2 regions of the Corynebacterium sp. ZY180755 genome follow, and region 1 is predicted to be linked to the other one. Evidence: predicted binding sites of a transcription regulator. Region 1 holds the regulator's gene; the other holds the start of a gene.
The links. The regulator LexA, encoded in region 1, represses DNA repair genes until DNA is damaged. The targets are predictions, from matches to a motif close to CGAACANNTGTTCG.

Region 1 (7,901 bases):
TGCTCCCAACGCGAGGGGATAGTGACGAAGCCACGGCCATGGCCATAACCGCTGGGGAGCCAAGCAGCCCCAGGAGCCCTACAGCGACAAGCATGTCTGCTGGTGTCTCAACCTGAGCAAGAGCCGTTCCAAGAAACTGGACTTGGTCATTGCCGCTGGAAAGAAGTTGGAGCGACGATAAGCCAGACTGAGTGGCGGGGCTTACCAACCGTCCGAGGCTGAGGGCCACCCCGGCAATCATCAGTACCGGTATGAGTGCAGATACTCCGGACAGCAGTGCTTGGCCAATCCTCAGTCCCCTGGTAAAGCTTTCCCCATTATGTGACTGCTTTTCCACCAGCTCGAGTGCCCGTGCTAGGACCGCAGTTGGATCGTCCACGGCCGCGCGCGCGTCCACTCTCAGCACCGGTAACCCATCTAATCGGTGCTCGCCCGCTATGCCCACGGAACTGGCAATAATGGCAACCTCTGCGCGGGCGATGTCTTCGTTCGACACAACGCTATTGTCTGTCGCCCCCTGCGTCTCTACGGCAAGACTAATATTTGATTGCTTCGCCGCTTTCTTTAGCGCGTCAGCTGCCAAATATGTGTGCGCAACCCCTGTGGGACAGGAGGTAATCGCCACAATGCTTCGCCGCCTAACGGGAGCATCCTCGATCTGTTTTACTTGCGATGAATCAGCCTTGGGTTTGGGCGCTAGCGCCGAGCGAACGAGCTGAGTGACTTCTTCTCCGTCACGAGCATCCCTGATCTTGTTGGCGAGGTCTGCACGTACCACCGCTCGGGCTAGTGACGACAAGATTCTCATGTGAGATTTATCGGCTCCGTCGGGAATGGCGATGAAGAAGACAATATCGGCGTTGCCGTCGGGCCCACCAAAATCCACTGGATTCTCCAGCCTGAGAATAACCACAGCTGGGCTGCTCACGCCGGTGGACCGGCAGTGCGGGATGGCAATCTGGCCCGCCATGCCAGTAGGCGACTGCTCTTGGCGAGCTAAAGCGTCTCGGAGGAGCGTGGTAGGGGCGGTGCACAGACCAGCAGAGACCAAATCCACAACCGCTGCGTCGAGGACTCCTTCAACCGAGTGGGTAGTTTCCTTTAAGTAACGCAACGTTACTTGTAACGCTGATGACTCGTTGCCCATAGGAACACCACTTTCGCCACGGTTAATTAATCGATTTCGGTAATAATCGTATCAGCGATGTTGATGAGTTCTGGGTCTGGAATGGTGGTGCCTGGAAGGCTCACTGCAGCGGTGCCGTAGGCTACGCCACGTGCCAAAGATGTGGGCAAATCTTCGCCATTATTGCGGCCCATAATGAACCCAGCCAAGGTGCAGTCACCTGCGCCGACGGTGGACACTACCTGTGGTGCAGGGGCCACAGCGTGCCAAGAAGAATCTTCTGTGACGATCAGGGCCCCGGCGGCGCCCAGAGTAACGAGGATCATTTCCGCGCCAGCGGTAATCAGGTTGCGTGCGGCGGTCACTGCCAGCAAGAAGTCGCCTTCGAGCGCTTTCTGCTCTAGCAGGTGAGGATCAATGTGTGCCAACTGGCCAAGCTCAGTGCTATTAGGCTTCAGAAGAGTTGGTCTGACATCCTTGCTGAGCTGATCACCCAAAGCGATGAGAGCCTTGTCTGAGGTGTCAACCGCAATGTTTACGTCCTTATTGGACGCGCGGATAAGCGATACTAGATGGCCGTACCACGTTGGTTCCACTCCGGGCGGCAAGGAACCTGCGAGAACAACCCATGAGCAGTCTTGCGACAAAGCCACCAAAATTTGTTCAATCTTGCGTTGATTTTCCGGAAGGAGGGCAGACCCCGAGCCATTGAATTTGGTGGTAGTACCGTCTGGCTCTGTAATCGAAGTATTTACACGAGTTGAACCAGATACCGAATATGTTTGGTAGGGAATACCAGTCTCATTCATCAGTTGGTGGATGATGTCGGTGGGGTTCGCTGGGAAAAAGGCCAGATTATCCACGTTGGCCAAAGTACAGGCATGGGAGACATTGATTCCCTTGCCACCCGCCACGATGGTGGTTAGCTGCAGACGGTGAACTTCACCACGAGTGAGTTCTCCGGAAAGTTGGAGCGTTGAGTCAATGCTCGGATTCGCAGTAAAAGTTAGAATCATGGGATCACCAAGCTCGTTGTGGAATTCTTCATCGCATCCCTAAATGATTGTGGCGCAAAGCGGTCCGTTACAACAACGTTTACGGATTCCAGTTCAGCAAACCGCACGATAGAGTCCACGCCAATTTTTGCAGAATCGCACAGCGCTACAGATTTAAGCGAACTCTGAATCATTTTGGCTTTGATGTCCGCCTCTTTGGGATCAGAAGTAGTGAATCCACCATGAACGCTCAACCCTGATGTTCCAATAAACGCCACATCGGCGCGAAGCTGGTCCATCTCATGCACGGCTTGGTCGCCTACAATCGCCTGGGTGCGAGCTTTGACAACACCGCCGATGACATTCACGTTTGGAACTCCGGCTGTAGCTAAGGTGACTGCAACGTTGGGGGAAGTCGTGACAATGGACCAGTTCTGTCCCAAGAAACTGTTTGCTAGCACATGGGAAAAGGCCTCTGTGGTCGATCCGGCGTCAATGAAAATCGAAGATTCTGGACTGGGGATCTCCGCGAGAGCGGCCTGAGCGATTGATTGCTTTCTGCGTTGTGACTGATGGACGGGTAGTCCGTCATCCTCGTAGGCTAGGCGCTCCGGGTGTGCAAAGGACTGCAGAGAAACTGCTCCGCCATGGACACGTTGAACGAGTCCTCTGGCCTCTAGCGCCCGTAAATCACGCCTGATGGTCTCGGGAGTTACGTCAAACTGTGTTGACAGATCGCTGACGCTGCAGCGTCCGTAGCTGTGAGTGAGGGTGGCAATGGCGACTTGGCGATCGCTTACTTCAGCGAATGTTGCCACCACGGCCTCCTAATTCAGTGATTGAGTCAGGTTCACCCCAACGTAAAAAGTCGGGTGAGACTCAGCAATTGGTAAAAATTAAACAAAAACAACTGAATACCCAATTTATGTTGTTTTCTTTTTGATCGCAACATCATTTGTTGGATTTATCCGATGTTTCAGGCAAAACCAAAAACACGCAAAAACCAATCGCTTCTCAAATGCAGGGGTGGTTGGGATAGAAGGATTACCTAGTCTGCTATCACAACTTCAACGCCGGCGTCGCGCAGTGCTGAAACAAAAGAGTCTGGGGCGTTGGAATCCGTGATCACCGCATCTATATCGGTGATGGCGCCAAAGCTGACCAAGTAATCCGTCCCCATTTTGGTCGAGTCGCACAGGACTACCACCTTGCGAGCATTGGAAATCATCGCTGATTTGATAGCGGCTTCCTGCGAATCCGCGGTGGATAGGCCGTGGTCTAGAGTCAGAGCGTTGGTGCCAATAAAGGCTACGTCCGCTCGCATCAGGGCCAGCGTACGCAGTGCGGTATCACCCACAACTGCTTGCGTAATCGCACGTACACTACCGCCAAGCAGCTGAATTTCATCTAAACCGGAATTAGCCAAGGCAAGAGCGATCGACAGTGAATTTGTCACAATAGACCATTGCTTTGCATTGGGCTGCAAAGTAAGGAGATCTGCTAGCGCGGCTGTAGTGGTGCCGGCATCAAGGAACATGCCGCCGCCTGGTTTGGGAAGGAACTTGCATGCTGCTTGGGCGATGGAGTTCTTGGCTCCGGACGCTGATCTTGCGCGGGCGTCGAGGGTAAACTCTGCGGTCTGAAAGGTTTGGTTTGCTACTGCGCCACCGTGCACGCGGTGAACAACTCCCTCGCGATCAAGTACCGCTAAATCGCGGCGGATGGTTTCCGCAGTCACATCGAAACGTTCCGCAAGCTCAGTGACGTTTACGCGTCCCTCGACAGCCGTGAGGGAGGCAATTTGCCTGCGGCGTTCCTCTGAATACATGACTTCGAAACCATCCTTTTTATCTACGTGGGTAACGTGCGCCATGGCTTGATAACGGAAAACAACACTGGGTGGGTGGGGGATGTCCGAATCAGGGCAGAGGGCGTACGGTTAATGTCTCTTATTGTGTCACGTGTGGGTGAGGTTTGTCTGTTTTGACAACGTGGTTTCGGTAGTGATCGGGCATCCTTGGGTTCTAGAAAGGCGTAAAACCACAGGAAAAACTTCCGCAAAGCATTTGTATTCGGCTAAAAACCAACACAAATGTGAGATTGTCCCCGATAACCCATCTTGCCCCTATAAGGGGTGAGGAAACGCGGAGTCGGCCAGGATTCGTACGAATCCTGGCCGACTAGAGTTTGTTGGGCGTCAGAGCTTACGCATTACTGAGACCACCTTGCCCATGATCTCGGCGTGGGTACCGTCGATGGGGTCGAAGGAATCATTATGTGGCAGCAGCCATACACCGGAGTTGTCGCGGTGGAACTCCTTAACGGTGGCTTCTCCGTCAATCATTGCCGCGGCGAACTCGCCCTGCTCTACTACTGGCTGGGATCGAACTACTACCCAGTCACCGTTCAGAATTCCGGCGTCACGCATTGACTCTCCAACTACCTGGAGCATAAAAAGCTCTCCATCGCCAACGATGTCGGCTGGTAGAGGGAGATAAGTATCAATGTTTTCCTCGGCAAGAATTGGCGATCCGGCGGCAATGGAGCCAACGACAGGAATAAAGTTAGCGGAGGAAGAAATCTCTGCAATTTCCGGTGCAGGTGATACTGTGTCCGGAGTTTTTACCGTCTTCTTTCCTGGTTTTTGTTTTTCCTCTGGAAGGGTGCGAACATCCACGGCCCGTGGCTTGTTGGGGTCGCGGCGCAAGTAGCCCTTCTTTTCAAGTTCCTTTAGTTGGTAGGCGACGGAAGACGTGGATTGCAGGCCTGCTGCATCTCCGATCTCGCGAATGCTGGGCGGATAACCGCGAAGCACAACCGCATCACGAATTACTTCTAGGATTCTGCGCTGCCGTTCGGTTAGTCGGGCGTTGGGTTTGCTGGTCTTCTTTTCTTTGGCTGCCATGGGTAGACGTTCCTTTTACTGCGTCACAGATTTTTTCCTGTGCTGCTATGGGCTTTTTAATGAACGATGGGAAGGTGGGATCTTCTGACGGCGAAACTGGAGCTACTGCTTCACCGGCGCGCTAATGTTGCGCACTGTAGGTGTTCGAACCGCCTTCTTAAGTTATTGGTTCTACCTTAGCGTAATTTGTTCGAAAACGGGACAAGCGTTCGAAAAAATTTTGAAACTCTTGACAATGTTCGAAAACTGTTCGATAATTCGAACAGTTGAACGAAATTCGAACACTTAGGCGATTGAAACTGATAGTGATGGTGCCATCAGTAAGTACTGTGGCTGCAGGTTGGCAGTAGAACTGCAACGCCTAAAACTGAGAGGATAAAATGACTATCGTATCTCCTATTAACCCTAATGCTTCTTACTCTTCCCGCGGGCGCAATCACGCAATGGTCGTTCCTAGTGCTTCCACGTGGGATGGTGGCCTTCCGTTAGAGAACTCCCATACACTTCCACATCCACGCACGTTGCGTAGGAGCGAAGCGCGTGTGGTGGAAGATACGGGAGGTAATGAAATTCGGAAGGATGCTAGGGCATCCGTTATCCTCGGCGCTTTATTTGGTCTAACGCTTACTTTTGGAGTGGCTATGGGAGCCCAGGATGAATCTTTTGAGCAGCCGCCAGTGAATTCCTTTTCTGCCGGTGTTTCTTCTGTTGGGCAGTAAGCTCTAACACACGTGAGGCCGTTTTCTCTGGAATAAATAGGCCTTACGGGCACTGTTAGTATGTGCTTAGTTGTAGTTCATACCGGCGCCACAAGGAGCACTCTTTCATGCACTGTCCGTTCTGTCACCATGGTCATTCCAAGGTTATTGACTCTCGCATTGTTGAGGCTGGCTCCGCCATTAGACGTAGACGCGAATGCGATGAATGTTCGGGCCGTTTTACTACGCTAGAGAAAGCACAGCTACTGGTAATCAAGCGCAACGGTATATCTGAGCCATTCTCTCGTGAGAAAGTTATCGTGGGTGTGCGTCGCGCTTGTCAGGGCCGTGATGTGCCGGAAGACGCGCTTAAACGCCTAGCCCAAGACGTAGAGGAGACGGTGCGCCAGAAGGGGAGCTCACAGATCAACGCCAATGACATTGGTTTGGCAATTCTGGATCCCCTGCGGGAGCTGGACGAGGTCGCGTATCTGCGCTTTGCGTCTGTTTACAAATCTTTTGAAAGCGCGGATGACTTCGAATCTGAGATTCGTCTGATGAGACGCCGAGAGCGCCAAGAGAGTTAGGCTTTAACAAAAATCTCTAGGCTTTGAGGGCGCTGATAGCTTTAGATATCTTGCGCTCAGATACGGACTGTGCAGTGCCCAGACGCTGTGCAAACAGGCTCACGCGGAGCTCTTGAATGAGCCACTGGATGTCCTTTACCGCGCGAGCGTTGGCACGCTTGTTGGGTAGGGAGTTGATTTTGTCACGCAGTTGCCGCTCCAAATTATTCACGGTCATTTGGCGCTGTTCGTCCTTGGCAGGCTCACGACCCATGTCCTCCAGCCTTATCTTCATGGCCTGAATATAGCGAGGTAGATGCTTAAGGCGCGCCGACCCGTGAATGGAAACAGCGTGTTTTGGTAGAAGAAAGTCCAGTTGGCGTTTCATATCATCAATGGCTGGGCCATCCCAGTCTTTGAGCTCATTGCGTATGTCCACGTACGAAACCAAGCCTGGAGCCAGAGCTACAACCGTTTGACGAACTCGCCCAGGAACTAGAGGGCGAATGGTGCTGACTAGTTTCTGAAATCCTTCTGGGCTGCGGGTAGGCCCTCCATGTTCGATCATGAGATCACGGATTGCGGCTACGCGCGCATCATCTACCAGGCCCTGCGAACCGCGGTGAGGGTAGTTTTCCACGCCCACTCGTTGCTTAATGGGCAGTCCGTTGAGCATTTTTTGGGTGTTAACGGTGATCTCGCGCATGAGCAGCGTGAGAGTGGCCTGCATCATCGATGCGTCTGCTTCCGCCTTGGTTGGCATTGCTTTGACAGCCACACCATCCTTGGTAGCTACGAGTGCCGGGTAGGTGGTGATACTTTGTCCATCAACCTTGGTTACTACCTTGTCCTTGATCTCCCCTAGGGTATCCGGTGTCCATTCCTTTGCAGTCTCATGTTCTACTGCACGCGATACCTTTGATACGGACGACTTAATCTGACCGGCGCGTCGGTGCTTAAGCTTTTCCAAGTCGCGGTCGGCATCCACAACGTTGCCACGTTTATCAATGGCGGCGAAGCGTACGCGTAAGTGATCAGGCAGCTCGGCCTCGTTGAAGTCTTCTGCGTTGATGCCTTTGCCACCAATCTTTCGCAGGTTATCTGCAATCTGGTGCAGAAGTGGCCCCTCCGAAGGATCGAGGAGTGGCAACACGCGTTCAGCATAGTTTGGAGCAGGAACTACCGTGCGTCGCAGTGCCTTAGGAAGGGTTCGGATGAGCTCAGTGACTAGCTCCAAACGAACACCCGGAACCAACCACTCAAAGCCGTCTGTATCCAGGCCAGCAAGTAGAGGGATAGGGACATTGACGGTCACGCCGTCGTCAGCTGTTCCCGGCTCAAAGCGGTAGGTAAGCTCCAACTCCACGGAACCCTTTTTCCATGTGTCTGGGAACTGCTCCTCAGTGACCTGCCCTGCCTCGTCGCTGAGCAATTTATCAGGATCAAAGTCGAGCAGGTGTGGATGCTTCTGTTTCGTGCGGTTCCACCATCGGTCGAAATTGTTGCCGGTAGTGATGTTGTTTGGCAGCTTGGAGTCATAGAAGTTGAAGAGCGTTTCTTCATCTACTAGGAGGTCGCGACGACGCGCCTTGGCCTCAACTTCTGAAGCCT
Region 2 (7,901 bases), 230 kb from region 1:
GGATCTGTGTAAGTAGCAGACCGCTGCTCAGAAGCGGCGAGCTTGAGCTCATCACCCCAAAGTGCTTGAACGAACACCATGCGGCCAATAATTGCGACCGCAAGGCAGATAGCAATAATGCTCGCGACCTTGATGCGATTGAAACTCGTGGCCCTATTTGAGGCGGGGTTTGTTGGCTTATTTACTCTGCGGGCTAGGCCGAGTTCACTTTCGCGTTCACGGCGCCTGCTCGTTTCACGCGCCGAAACCCGGGACGCATGATCACGCCCCGGGAATTCACGACCATTTCGCGGTCCGGTCACTACTCGTTTCCACCCTCATTTGACTGTGCAGTTGCAGCGTACGGTGCACCTACATAACCCGGAGCTGGGTTGTGGTTACCGGTACCTGGCACAGCGTGTAGGTCGTCCACTACTTCATCAGTCTTTTTTGGATCAGACGAAGCAACATTGGAACGGACACGCTGACCATTCACATCAACTATAGGACGGGTAACGTCACCGGCCGGTCGCTGCTCTACTGTGTCGCCCTTGGAATTTGTTACCAAGATGCCAGGCTGCTCCGGGACAACCATCTTCATTTCAGACGCACGACGAGCAATCTCTGAAGAAGATGAAACGCTTTCTAGGTCCCGATTCAGTGTTTCAACCTGGTTCAACAAAGTGGTTTCTTGGGCCTTTAGATCCTTCATCTCGAAGGTTTGCTGGGCAGTGACACCCGACAGAAACATCGATACGAAAATGCCCACCACCAATGTCAGGGTCGTAAGCACTACGAAGCGCAGCGTGCGCGGATCAATCTTCTTGATGTTGGTGCGCAAACGACGACCGCGGTGAGACAGACGATTACCCGAAGCAGACGTGGTAGTGACGCTCACACCGGAGCGTGGCAGTACGCGCTCAGTACGGCGAGGAAGAACAGGTTGCGAAGTACGAGATGCACGCGCAGCACGCTCTGGGCGCTGCGCGGAGTAGTCACGTGAGGAGTACGAACGCTGCTTCTGCCTATCCAGGCGATCCGTCATTGTCATGATAGGTAGCTTCCTCGGTAGTAATTGAATGTCTGTGCAGTTCGTATGTACTTATAGAGCTTCAATGGCGCGAACCCTGACCGATGCGGCCCTAGGATTCTCAGCGATCTCGTCTTGATTAGCCTTCTCCGCACCCCTAGTAATGAGTTTGAACTTAGGGGCAGTACCCGGCAGATCGATCGGGAGGCCAGGCGGAGTCTTTGATGTGGTCAGGTCCTTAAAGAACGCCTTCACGATCTTGTCCTCCAGTGACTGATAAGACATGAACACCGCCCTACCACCAGGAGCCAGCTGCTGCGTAATCACTGGGAGCACCTGCTCGATCGACTCGAGCTCCTTATTGACCTCAACGCGCAGCGCTTGGAACGTACGCTTAGCAGGATGTCCACCCGTGCGGCGCGTAGCCGCCGGAATGGTGCTGTAGAGCAAGTCCACCAAACGCGCAGACGTCTCGAACGGAGCCTTTTCCCGCTCGCGTACGATCGCTGAAGCAATCTTGCCGGCAAAGCGCTCATCGCCGTAAGTTTTCAAGATTCGAGCAATCTCACCATGGGAGTAGGTGTTCAGCACGTCCGCAGCAGTGAGACCGGAGGAAGGATCCATCCGCATATCCAGTGGCGAATCCACCGAGTAAGCGAAACCACGCTCGACCTGATCCAACTGCATAGAGGACACGCCCAGATCAAACAGCGCCCCTGCGATTCCGTTAGCTAACGCGCACTCGGCGATGGCGTCACCCTCAGCTGCCAACTCCTCCACCAACGGGGCGTAGTGATCAAACCGGGTGTGGATACCGAGGAAGCGATCACCAAAACGAGCGAGGCGCTCGCGGGCTTCTCCCAATGATTTAGTGTCTCGATCAAGACCAATAACCTTGGCCTGGGGAAAGCTCTCCAGGAAGAACTCCGAGTGGCCACCGGCACCCAACGTGCCATCAATAATCACTGCATCCTCCCCCATTCGCTCCACGCAGGGCGCAATGAGGGCGGCCATCCGAGCACGCATCACGGGAACATGACCGTGGTTTTCCTCGAGGTCATAGCTCACAGAATCGACCGACTCAGAAGAAGTCATTAAGAGTCCATCCTTTCCATCAAAAGAGGTAGAGCCACAAACGTGAGGTGCAGATACAACGAAGGTGTGCACAGAGCCCCGTTGGAGAAAGGGATCTGATATCGGGGAAGTACACCAGATCCCTAAACTCTCCGAACGGAGTTCCTACGCACACCTTTAAGCACGCGTGCTGCCACTACAGCAGCTGATCAAGCATGGCACCATCCGCAGACGAGAAGGAAGCTTCCGTCTCCGCCTGGTAAGCCTTCCAGGACTCCGCGTCCCAGATTTCCAGAAAATCAACCGAGCCAATCACGACACACTCTTTTGTCAACCCAGCGTATTCGCGGTGCGCTGGAGACAATTTGATGCGTCCCTGACCGTCTGGTCGCTGCTCATCCGCACTAGCTGCCAAGTTACGAATAAACGCACGCGCCTCAGGATTCGTCCTCGAAACAGCCGCCGCTTTCCGTGCCCTAGCCGCGAATTCCTCGCGTGGATACACAGCCAACGAATGGTCCTGCCCCTTGGTAACCATGAGTCCACCCGCCAAGTCTTCGCGGAACTTGGCAGGAAGCGTCAATCGTCCCTTGTCATCAAGTTTTGGAGTGTAGGTGCCAAGAAACATCTCGCCCCTACCTCCAATCCCTGTGCATGAAAAGCGATCTTCCAAAAAGGTCGTGCATCAAGGATTGAAATACTCATGCTTATCCCAATCACCTGTTGCCTGCTGACCACTTTACCCCACTTTCCCCCACTTTAAACACCCAGAGCCAAAAAACACTGAATTTTTTACCCCTTTTCACCCTCTGAACAGGGAATATACTAGGTGGGGAAATTTCCTACAATTAACAAGAAAACAAACCACAGCAGCAACAAAAGACCCACTAAGTAACTAAAAACACGGTCAACACTCTCATAAGCAAGGTTCACAATAAAGGCTATTAACCAGCAATAACACCAAAATTCTCACCATCAACCAATCAGGACCAAGAGAAAAGGTGGGGAGAAGTGGGGAGAGTGGTGAAAAGTGGGGCAAACAACAAAAGGCCGGTATCGCTTTCGCGATACCGGCCTAAAACCTAGGTTCTACTGCTCAAAACGCTTGCGGAAATTATCTTCCATACGGTTAGCAATCCCATTGCCATTCTTAGCCTTGGCCTTTCCACTACCTAGGGATGCGCTTTCCCGCCTTACCCCATCCGAAGGCATACTACGCAACATCCAAATAGCCCCAGCCAGCATGACCAAAAAACCAGCAATGGATAGGACAACAAACCAAAGGGACACCTGACTGAGTGCCACACCACTAACGAGCATCACCAAACCGATGACAATGACAGCAATTCCGCGAAGCGTCAAAGCCCCGCCACCACCAAATCCATCACCAGAAACGGCCGCACCAAACTTGGGATCATCGTTCATGAGCGAACGCTCGATCTCGCGCAGTGCCCGCTGCTCCTGCTCTGAAAGCGCCACGGTGGCCTCCCCTTTGCTACATCGTTTGAAGCGTAAGTTTTGGACTAAGTAAGTGCACCAGGACAAAAACTGACTACCACTTTGTTACTTAGTGTGGAGAGAAAGGTCTTCCCTCTCTACCTAACAACTCCAACGATAGTAGCAAAGTTCCCATTCCATCTGAATAGGGTAATTTCACTCTTCAGCCTCCCCCTTACGAGGCTTTTTAGGCCGCGGCAGGCAACCAACCCGCTTCCTTTTCAACTTCCGCAAGAAACTCTTCCACATGGACAATAAGGCGAGCCACAATCAGCGGTTCCACATTGAAATCCAGCCCTGAAGCTACCCGTGAACGTGTGCGGGAAAAGGCCTCAAAAACCTCCGCCCACTGCTTGCCATCTTCATCAACAAGCTTGAGCTGCTCCCAAGCTCCCTGAGGTTTGCGAACACGCTTGGCAACCTTAGAGGCTGCAATTCGAGCACCAGCGGTACGCAAAGCCGCGCGATAAGCACTTTCCAGTGCTACATCATGATTACCCGCGGCATGTTGCGCTCGAGCCTCCGCAAGGAGGGCGTCAGCCTTGGAGATAAACTCCTCACGCTTGGTTGAACGTCCCCTGAACTTGGTTGTTGCTGAAACTACATTGGACATGATGGCTAATCTCCCTCCTCATGAAGATTCGATCTGCACAAGGCGCCGTGTGCGCTTGCGTTGGTTCGTACTCTAAGATGCCTTGGCGACATTGCGAACCATAATTAGAACACTCGTTCGATTTTTCCCTGCAACTGTGACAGCCACCATGTTGTACAGACAGATCACAGCCTTAACTGGTTGGATGGAAAACTGTGAATGTTCATTTTCAGCCCCTAAACGCTAGGGAGTTCTGCCAATTAGCTCCCGTGTCAGTTGAGCTATACCTGCGCGCAATGGACTACTCCCCCGACATGCTGGAGTCGAGGAAGAAAGTGTGGATCAGTGATTCATTAAGAGCAGGATTTAAAGCGGCCTGCGCTCACGACGGTGAGTACCTGCTGGGAATCGCATACGGCTTTTCCGGCGACCCTGAACACTGGTGGACGCGGCAGATTGCACGCGGGTTGTACGAGAAAGGCGGACCAAACGAAGAAGATCGCAGCGTTTTATCCAACTTCTTCGAGCTGGCCGAAATCCATGTCGCCCCCAATTTTCAGGGTCAAGGCATAGGCAGGAATCTCTTTCACGAGCTAATTACCCAGACCAGCCACCCTCACATTCTCCTATCAACCCCAGAAGTAGAGGGCGAGGCCAACAATGCCTTCGCCCTATACCGAAGCCTAGGCTTCAAAGACTTCCTCCGCGGGTTCCAGTTCCTAGGCGATCCCCGCCACTTTGCGGTTCTACACAGCAGTAATTAGCGAACGGCGTCGTGACCGTGCTCGGTCCCCCAAGCCGGAGCCATACCCAAGTTATGCAGAACTTCCTGCGTGGCGCGCGCGTTGTTCAAAGTCATGAAGTGCAAATCTGGAGCCCCCTCAGCAATGAGACGATCAGCCATTTCCGTGCTGATTTCAATGCCCACCTTACGGATAGCTGCCGCATTGGCCTCCTCATCACCTGCTGCGGCTGCCTGCAGGCGCTCCATGAGCCCTGCGGGCAGGTGAGCGTCGGAAAGCTCTACCTGACGACGCACACTGCGGAGACTAGTGATTGGCATAATTCCCGGGATGATGGGTTTAGCACCGTGTTCGGGATCAGCCGCAACGAGACGGTCACGAAGGCGCAGGTAATACTCAATATCAAAGAACATCTGCGTAATGGAAAAGTCAGCACCAGCGCGCAGTTTTTCGAGCGTGTGTTGCGTATCAGCCTCAAGACTGCGAGCGCGGAAGTGCCCCTCAGGAAAAGAAGCAATGCCTATTTCAAAATGCCGAGTTTCAGGCATGGACTTCGCCAGCTCAATTAGCTCACGCGCGTAATGCAAACCGCCGTCAGTGGGAATCCACTCCCCCAGGGGGTCTCCGCCGGGAGGGTCACCGCGCAACGCGAGAAGATTGGACAGCCCGTTCGCAGCGTAATCCCGAAGAATATCCTCCAGCTCTTCTACCGTGTGATCGACAAGGGTCAGATGAACCAACGTAGTAAGCGGGTGCCGAGCCAACTCCCGGGCGACTCGCGCGGTGCGCTCCCGAGTAGATCCACCCGCACCATACGTGACAGAAACGAATGCAGCACCAAGGTCATGGAACGTCTCCGCAGCCTTCCACAAGCGCTGCTCGGCAGCGTCATTACGCGGCGGCATAAACTCAACAGAAAAGGGCACCCTGCCCGGGGCAGGGGAATTAATAACATCCGTAATGGCGCGCTGATACGCGGCGTGAGCGGCAGATGACTCCATGGCGGGTATTTTATTTAGGAGAAGCAAAAAGAGAGAAATGCATATTTCTCGCCCACTGCATAAAGTGACGATTAGGCTGAAAACTGCTTCGCCCGTGTGCACAAAAACAACCTTGAAGGAACTGTAAGAACGTGACCCAAAAGCCACCAGAGATCACCCACGCACCGTATTCTCTCGGAGAGATCCCCACCAAGGTTGAAGACTCCCTACGGGAATTCTTTGCAGCTAGAAGCCCTGAAGTTGCAGCTATCGGCGGTCCAGTAACGGAAGCCGTACAGTTCCTTGAGGACTTCACCCTCAACGGTGGCAAACGAATCCGACCACTGTTCGCGTGGTGCGGATTTGGCGCCGCCGGCGGATGGGAAAAGCGTGAATATAATCCAGCCCAAGTACTCGATGCCATTAGCTCTCTGGAGCTTATCCAAGCGTGCGCACTGATCCACGACGATTACATAGACTCCTCCGACACCCGCCGGGGCGCGCCCACAGTCCACCGCCGAGCCGAACGTCTCCACGCTGAACGTGACTACAACGGGTCCAGCGAGCACTTTGGCGCTTCCACCTGCATCCTCGCCGGCGACATGGCAATGGTATGGGCAGACGACATGTTCCACGGCTGTGGCCTTGAAGCAGAGGCCATTGCACGCGCGTTTGAACCGTGGCGCGCGATGCGCACCGAGGTGATCGGTGGACAGCTTCTGGACATCCACAACGAGGCCGCCGGCACCGAGTCTCTTGAACTGGCACAGAATGTGAACCGTTTCAAAACCGCCGCGTACACCATCGAGCGACCGCTTCACATCGGCGCAGCGTTAGCGGGGGCAAATGCAGACACTATCGAGGCATTACGTGCCTACGGCCGTGACATTGGTATCGCCTTCCAGCTCCGCGACGACCTCCTCGGCGTCTTCGGTGACCCGGCGGTCACCGGCAAGCCGGCGGGCGACGACCTCCGCGAAGGTAAGCGAACCGTCCTGATCGCGCTAGCGCTTCAGTCTGCAGACGACTCCACCGCTGAACTCATCCGGTCAGGCGTAGGCACCGTTTCCTCGACCGCTGATATCGCCAACTTGGCGGATGCAATTAAATCCACCGGTGCTGCCGATGAAGTCGAGGCACTCATTGAGGATCTAACAGCCTCAGGCCTCGCCCACCTAGGCGACGTTGAACTCGCCGAAGGAGCCAAGCAAAACTTATTGGCGCTCGCCCACAAAGCCACCGCACGACGCACCTAAACTATGACAGACTTATCCACCCCCACCCGCACTACTGCTCGTACACCGTCGCCTGCCATTATTGGCCTCATCGCCGGTACACTCATCCTGCTTGGATCATTTGGTGGCGGCGCCACGCGCAGCCGCGGAGGTGTATTGGAGTACCTGGGTCTTGAGTTCATGTCATTTGGTCACGGCGCTGCAATCAGCAATGTGGTCCTGTGGACAGGCACCATTCTCCTCATTTTGGCGTGGGTCGTTCAGGGAAAACGCCTCATTAGCGACGCTGCCACCACAGTTAGTGAGCTGACCCGCACGCTATGCCTCTGGGTAGTTCCCCTGGCACTGGCCGCACCTATCATGTCCCGCGACGTGTACTCCTATCTCGTGCAAGGTGCGCTTCTGAGAGAAGGTTTTGACCCATACACACAAGGTGCCGCTACTACCACCGGCCCTTACCTAGTGGAGGTCTCACACGACTGGCGCAACACCACCACTCCCTATGGCCCGCTGCACCTGTGGATCGGTGAGGGAGTAACTCGGATCGCTGGTGAGAACGTCACCATCGGTGTATACCTTTTCAAGCTCATATCACTGCTAGGCTTCGCGGCTATAGTCTGGGCTGTTCCACGCATCGCGCAGCAACTGAATAGCAACCCCAAGCTAGCGCTATGGCTGGGCGTTATGAATCCCGTAATGATCATCCACTTGATTGGTGGTATGCACAATGAGTCGATAATGGTCGGCCTTGTAAGCGTGGGCATCCTATTA

Region 2: the regulator LexA is predicted to act here: its motif matches at 4,300-4,313, upstream of ACXM2N_RS07995 (SAV_6107 family HEPN domain-containing protein).

The regions. Positions count from the first base shown of each region.
Region 1 covers NZ_CM135811.1:1,516,323-1,524,223, reverse strand. Annotated here, with positions in the region: gene ACXM2N_RS07025 (PTS sugar transporter subunit IIA) at 1-1,147, opposite strand, end outside; gene ACXM2N_RS07020 (1-phosphofructokinase family hexose kinase) at 1,174-2,142, opposite strand; gene ACXM2N_RS07015 (DeoR/GlpR family DNA-binding transcription regulator) at 2,139-2,939, opposite strand; gene ACXM2N_RS07010 (DeoR/GlpR family DNA-binding transcription regulator) at 3,170-3,949, opposite strand; gene lexA (transcriptional repressor LexA) at 4,319-5,026, opposite strand; gene ACXM2N_RS07000 (hypothetical protein) at 5,407-5,745, shown strand; gene nrdR (transcriptional regulator NrdR) at 5,853-6,311, shown strand; gene hrpA (ATP-dependent RNA helicase HrpA) at 6,328-7,901, opposite strand, start outside.
Region 2 covers NZ_CM135811.1:1,742,698-1,750,598, forward strand. Annotated here, with positions in the region: gene ACXM2N_RS07970 (peptidoglycan D,D-transpeptidase FtsI family protein) at 1-80, opposite strand, end outside; gene ACXM2N_RS07975 (hypothetical protein) at 302-1,030, opposite strand; gene rsmH (16S rRNA (cytosine(1402)-N(4))-methyltransferase RsmH) at 1,082-2,104, opposite strand; gene mraZ (division/cell wall cluster transcriptional repressor MraZ) at 2,280-2,711, opposite strand; gene ACXM2N_RS07990 (DUF3040 domain-containing protein) at 3,173-3,562, opposite strand; gene ACXM2N_RS07995 (SAV_6107 family HEPN domain-containing protein) at 3,768-4,193, opposite strand; gene ACXM2N_RS08000 (GNAT family N-acetyltransferase) at 4,442-4,936, shown strand; gene metF (methylenetetrahydrofolate reductase [NAD(P)H]) at 4,933-5,916, opposite strand; gene ACXM2N_RS08010 (polyprenyl synthetase family protein) at 6,048-7,151, shown strand; gene ACXM2N_RS08015 (alpha-(1->6)-mannopyranosyltransferase A) at 7,155-7,901, shown strand, end outside.